One region of the Psychrobacillus sp. genome, then DNA from elsewhere that is predicted to be linked to it. Evidence: a T-box and tRNA genes for the amino acid it is inferred to sense, from the RefSeq annotation. Region 1 holds a T-box; the other holds one or more tRNA genes.
The links. The T-box of region 1 lies ahead of alaS (alanine--tRNA ligase). A T-box ahead of a tRNA ligase gene usually reads a tRNA of that ligase, here a tRNA-Ala.
Positions count from the first base shown of each region.

Region 2: it has a tRNA-Ala gene. The T-box ahead of alaS (alanine--tRNA ligase) is inferred to sense a tRNA for this amino acid. The anticodon was not compared.

Region 1 covers NZ_JBAEAP010000524.1:228-3,657, forward strand. The annotation lists partial or broken gene AC06OU_RS14810 (AAA family ATPase) at 1-865, shown strand, start outside; T-box leader at 904-1,119, shown strand; gene alaS (alanine--tRNA ligase) at 1,205-3,430, shown strand, end outside.
Region 2 covers NZ_JBAEAP010000600.1:3,151-6,580, reverse strand. The annotation lists gene AC06OU_RS17050 (ABC transporter ATP-binding protein) at 1-33, opposite strand, end outside; gene AC06OU_RS17045 (helix-turn-helix domain-containing protein) at 49-591, opposite strand; gene AC06OU_RS17040 (TlpA family protein disulfide reductase) at 782-1,225, shown strand; gene AC06OU_RS17035 (potassium channel family protein) at 1,329-1,988, shown strand; tRNA gene AC06OU_RS17030 (tRNA-Ala) at 2,163-2,235, shown strand; gene rnjA (ribonuclease J1) at 2,518-3,430, opposite strand, start outside.

The DNA of each region.
Region 1 (3,430 bases):
TGCTACACTTACCGCTAAAACAAAAGATCGATCCTTTATCAAGGCAACGACTGAACAAATCCCTAAAGTAGTAGAACAAGTGTTAAAGGCGGCATTGTCTAAAGGTCAATCCATTCGAGAGATCCAAGTGCTAGCTCCTATGTATAGAGGGCCTGCTGGAATAGATGCGTTAAATAAAATGATTCAAGAGATGGTCAATCCGAATACCGATGGAACACGTAAGGAAATGACCTTTGGAGATACAATTTATCGAATAGGAGATAAAGTACTCCAGCTAGTAAATCAACCGGAAAGTAACGTTTTTAATGGCGATATGGGGGAAGTTGTTGCTATTTTTAGAGCCAATGAAACGGTTGAGAAGAAAGAGATGCTTGTTGTCTCTTTTGATGGCAATGAAGTTACCTATGAAAAGAATGATCTAAATCAAATTACTCTAGCGTATTGTTGCTCCGTTCATAAATCACAGGGTAGTGAGTTCCAAACAGTCATTATGCCTGTTACTAGAAGCTATATGAAAATGCTTAGACGTAACTTGCTTTACACGGGAATTACTCGTGCTAAAAATTTCTTAATACTTTGTGGAGATCCAGAGGTATTTAAATTTGGCGTTGAACGAACAGATGACTTGCAGCGTTTAACTACATTGAAAGAACGTTTATCAGATGAAGAAAAAGAAGAAAAAGAAGAAATAGAGACAAAATCTACATCATCTGACTCTGCAGAAAAAAGTCGTACTGAAGAGACGTTGTCTGTTGAGGCTGATGAAGTGGACTCAACATATTTGTCAGCAGATAATTATCATTTAATCGATCCTCTCATAGGCATGAAGGGGATTACCCCATATGTGTTCTTAGATACAGATTGACATAGTACAAATTGTTAATTATAATCAAAATTGCATATAAAAACATGATGACGGAGAAAGTACTGTTGTTACCTGAAGAGAGAAGGGTTCCTTTGGCTGAAAGAATCCCCAGCGTATAACAATTAGGAAAGCTACTCCTGAGTGCAGCTAATACCTGCCGTAAATCTGCGTTAAGGATTCTTAAGAGACATAATAGGTTGTATTCTATTATGTAACTAGGGTGGTACCGCGAAATAATAGCTTTCGTCCCTTTTTGGGATGAAGGCTTTTTTTATTTTATTTTGCATAGCGTCAAATCTTTTGTTAAAGAGGAATAATTTTATTAGGAGGAATGAAAAAATGAAACATTTAACTGGTGCACAAATTAGACAAATGTATTTAGACTTTTTTATAGAAAAAGGTCACTCACAAGAACCATCGGCGCCACTTGTACCGATTAATGATGCTTCACTTCTTTGGATCAATAGTGGAGTTGCAACGTTAAAAAAATATTTTGATGGACGTGTAATTCCAGAAAATCCAAGAATCACAAATGCACAAAAATCTATTCGTACTAATGATATTGAAAATGTAGGAAAGACAGCTAGACATCATACGTTCTTTGAAATGCTAGGAAACTTCTCAATCGGTGAATATTTTAAAAAAGAGGCAATTCATTGGGCTTGGGAGTTTTTGACTGATGAAAAGTGGATGGGCTTTGAACCTGAAAAGTTATCTATTACCATTCATCCAGAAGATGAAGAGGCATATGTGATTTGGAAGGATGAAATAGGTATTCCAGAAGAGCGTATTATTCGTTTGGAAGGAAACTTCTGGGATATTGGAGAAGGACCGAGTGGACCTAACTCAGAAATTTTCTATGACCGTGGTGAAACCTATGGCAATGATGTATTTGATCCAGAACTTTATCCAGGTGGAGAAAATGATCGATATTTAGAAATATGGAACTTAGTTTTCTCTGAGTTTAACCATAATCCAGATCACACGTATACACCGTTGCCAAAGCAAAACATCGATACCGGAATGGGCTTGGAGCGTATGGCTAGTGTCGTACAAAATGTTCCAACTAACTTTGATACAGACCTATTCATGCCTATTATCGAGCAAACTGAAACAATTGCTGGTAAGAAGTATCGCCAAAACAAGGAAAATGACGTAGCTTTCAAAGTAATTGCTGACCATATTCGTACCGTTGCTTTTGCTATTGGAGATGGTGCTTTACCTTCCAATGAAGGACGTGGCTACGTACTTAGAAGACTTCTTCGCAGAGCAGTCCGTTTTGCAAAACAACTAGGTATCGATCAGCCATTTTTATTTGAGCTTGTACCTGTAGTAGGGGAAATCATGAAGGATTTCTATCCAGAAGTTACAGAGAAAAAAGACTTCATCATGCGTGTTATTAAAACAGAGGAAGAACGATTCCATGAAACACTACATGACGGGCTTAGCATTTTAGAAAAAGTAATTGAGGAGCAACGTTCAAAAGGTGAATCATTTATACCTGGAACAATTACTTTTACACTTTATGACACATACGGTTTCCCGATTGAGTTAACAGAGGAATATGCAGAAGAAGCAAATATGACAGTTGATCATGAGGGCTTTAAAGCTGAAATGGAAGCTCAACGTTCTAGAGCACGTGCTGCTCGTCAGAATGTAGATTCTATGCAGGTACAATCTGCTGTTTTTAGTAACTTACAAGATGAAAGTGAGTTTGTTGGCTACGATACGTTAAGTGTCACTACAAAGGTTACCTCTATTGTACTTGGGCAAGAATTAGTTAATTCTGCACAAGAAGGCGATGAAGTGAAAATTATTTTAACCCAGACACCTTTCTATGCGGAAAGTGGGGGCCAAATAGCAGATCATGGAACAATTGAAAATGATAATTTCCGTGGGTTTGTAAAGGATGTTCAAAAAGCTCCAAATGGTCAAAATCTACACACTGTTATTATTGAGTCTGGAGAAATGACAGTTGGGGCTGACATAGTAGCTACAGTAGATCAAACATTAAGAGGTCATACTATAAAGAATCACTCGGCAACACATATCCTACATCAAGCTTTAAAAGACGTTCTAGGAACACATGTAAACCAAGCAGGCTCATATGTTGGACCAGATCGCCTACGCTTTGACTTTTCTCATTTTGGGCAAGTAACGAAAGAAGAGTTAGAAACAATCGAGCGTATAGTTAATGAAAAGGTGTGGGATAATATTCCGGTAGTAACTGGATATCACAATATTGAAGAGCCAAAAAATATGGGTGCCATGGCTCTTTTCGGAGAAAAATATGGAGATATTGTGAGAGTAGTTCAAATGGGAGCTTATTCATTAGAGCTTTGCGGTGGAGTGCATGTGAAAAACACTTCTGAGATAGGTTACTTTAAAATTCTTTCTGAAGGCGGTATCGGTGCAGGAACACGTCGTATTGAAGCAGTTACTGGAAAAGGTGCATTTGAGGTTATTAAAGAGGAAGAATTGCTTCTTACGGAAGCTGCTTCACTAGTAAAAGCTCAACCAAAGGATTTAGTTATGAAGGTTTCTCAATTATTAAGTGAATTGAAA
Region 2 (3,430 bases), on a different contig from region 1:
ATTTTCAAAGCGAATAATAGGTGTCTCTGACATAATAACCCTCCATTTTCATAAATAAGAATTCGTGACGACATAAATAACCTTGGAGATATCATCCGATGCATTTTTCAAAAGATGATGATCTGCCGCTTCAAAATAGAGGGACTCTCCAGCCGAAGCAAAGTAGTGTTGTTTGCCAAGTTGTAACTCGACGCGACCTTGTAAAACGTATATAAAGGTTTGAGATAAGGAAGGTTCAAACTCTTTAAACTGACCGCCTTTATCAAAAGTGATCAATACTGGCTCCATATCGTTTTCATTGGATTCAGAAATAAGCCAGTGAAGCTTGTACTTTTTTTCTTCATCTATGTAAACAGTTTGCTCCTCTTCTTGGAAAACCACCTTAGTTCTACTATGTTCATCATCAAAGAAATCCTTAGGCTTACAACCTAAAACATTTAAAATAGAAAAAAGTGTCTCAATGGAGGGAGAATTTAGATCTCTTTCCAGCTGGGATATGAAACCCTTGCTTAAGTCTGTTCTCTCGCCTAGTTCTTCCTGTGTTAGACCTTTTTTCAGTCTTAGCTGTTTAATTTTTCTACCAATTTGCATGTAATTACGCTCCTTCTCTTTTGTAAAATAAAGAGCTTTTCCATAAAACAAAGTTTATTTTAACATAACTTTAAGTTTACTTTAACAACTTTTTAAAGATAATACAAAAAAATTTTTTTCCAACTATTAGATGCAACTATCTCTTTGTTGCATAGACTGAATATGGATGAAGGATAAAGGAGAGATATGGATGAATTTGAGAGAGGAGTTACCGGAGTTTCCTATTACAACTAAATGGTTAAACGGCTCATGGACAAAGGGACAGTTATTAGGTACAAAGCCTTTGCTTGTCTATTTTTGGTCTGTTAGCTGTGATGCCTGTAAGGTTGCTCCACCATTAATAAATAAATGGAAAGAGAAGTATGAAAATCAGTTTAATGTCATTGCTATTCATATGCCTAGGTCTCCTGAAGATGCGAGTAAAAGTTTAGTGAAATCAACAGCTTCTGCAGCAGGAATTTTCGACTCTATTTGTCTAGATCATGATTTGGTGCTATCTGAAATGTTCCAGTGTAAGCTTGTACCAAATTTTTATTTGTTTGATAAAAAAGGCCGACTGAGACACAGACAGGCTGGCGAGAGAGGACTGCAAATGTTGGAAAAGCGACTTGTCCTCTTGGTAAAAGAAATCTAAATTTTTTATAATAAGCATGGGTTAAAAAAATGATGTAAATCTAGATAGCAGTAGAACCACTGTTGTGTTAAACTAATGGCAATTAGTTCTAGGAGGCGCAGCTATGCAGAAGGAATTTGTTGTTATTGGTTTAGGTCGTTTTGGTGGAAGTATCGTCAAAGAGTTAATGGAGCAAGGCGCCGATGTTATGGCCATTGATAAGGTACAAGAAAGAGTTGATGAATTTGCCTCCATAGCAACCCAAGCAGTGATTGCGGATACGACAGACGAAGCAGTCTTAAAATCGCTTGGAATTAGAAACTTCGAACATGTTATTGTTGCAATAGGAGACGATATTCAATCTAGTATTCTTACAACGCTTATGCTAAAAGAAATAGGTGTAAAGAAAATTACAGTAAAAGCTCAAAATGATTATCATGAGAAGGTATTGCGTAAAATTGGAGCCGACCAAGTAGTCCATCCGGAGCGGGACATGGGGATACGGATTGCTCATAACATCCTGTCCAACAATGTTTTAGATTATTTGGAGCTTTCCGACGAGCATTCGATTATGGAAATCAAAGTAAATGAAAAAATTGCGGGCTTCTCTATAGTAGACTTGGATATTCGAGCTAGATATGGCATCAATATAGTTGCCGTAAAGAGGGGAAAAGAAATTATAGTATCACCCCAGGCACAGGATAAGATGCAGCTGAATGATGTTTTAATCATCATAGGAGCAGATGTGGATATTAATCGATTCGAAAAGAAGGTTCTATCTTAAATGAAAAATGATGGCAGGGAGTTATTGCTTAAGGGGAAAACTATTAATCACCTTGTCTTAAACTTAGGCTATCTAAACCCCTGAAATTTACGGTTACAATAAATTTTATGTAATTTGCAAAGAGGGGTTGCTTTCCTGTTTTTATAACTTACAATATTACTAGATAATAAACATGGGGCATTAGCTCAGTTGGGAGAGCACAACACTGGCAGTGTTGGGGTCAGGGGTTCAAGTCCCCTATGTTCCATCATTTTGTTTACGATAAAGTAAGTAACTTAGCGAGTAGGTATCGTTTACCTACTCGCTTTTATTTATGGTAATTTCTTTTGAATTACTTTTGTAACCAGTGTTTTACCGAAAATCAATTCTACTTTATTGTATAAAAGCATTTCAATTTTTGTATTCTCTATTAATTATTCGTGTTTACTATAAAAAAATTATAAAAAATGACTGCAATCAAGCACGAAAACTTCGTGGATGATTGCAGTCGAAGATATTTAGTAGAAAGCTACTAGATTAGTTATACTATTTACACTTCCATAATGATTGGTAAAATCATTGGACGGCGCTTAGTTTTTTCATATAAATAAGGGCTTAGAACATCTGTAATTTCATTTTTCAATTCTGACCATTCTATTGCTTTGTCTTGAATGGTAAATCTTAAATGTTTATTTAGCATTTGCTGTGCTTCATTAATCATTGTGCCAGATTCACGCATATAGACGAAACCTCTAGAAATAATATCAGGACCAGAAACAATTTTCTTTCTTTCCATGTCAGCACTTACAACTACTATTACTAAGCCTTCTTCAGAAAGAATTCTACGATCTCTTAATACGATATTACCTATATCCCCAATACCACTACCATCGATATAAACATCTCCTGATGGTATGCGACCAGCTACATGTGCTTCATTAGAACTTAAAGCTAAAACTTGTCCATTTTCCATAATGAATGTGTTTTCAATAGGAACATCACAATCTGCTGCTAACTCAGTATGAATTTTTAACATACGGAATTCTCCGTGGATTGGCATAAAGAATTTAGGCTTCATTAAACGTAGCATAAGCTTTTGTTCTTCTTGAGAGCCATGCCCAGAAGTATGGACATTGTTCAAGGAACCATGAATAACTTCTGCACCCGCACGGAATAACAGATTAATCGTTCTATTAACGCTTGCTCTGTTACCTGGGATAGGAGAAGAAGAAAATACTACAGTATCTCCTGGTTGAATCTGAATTTGTCGGTGAGTACCATTAGCAATTCGTGAAAGAGCCGCCATTGGTTCCCCTTGACTACCTGTACAAAGGATTAAGACTTCGTTAGCAGGTAATCGGTTTAATGCGCTTGTATCAATGAACATTTCCTTAGGGGCTGTAATATAGCCTAGCTCTCGTCCAATTGTAATATTGTTGTCCATGCTTCTTCCGAAAACAGCA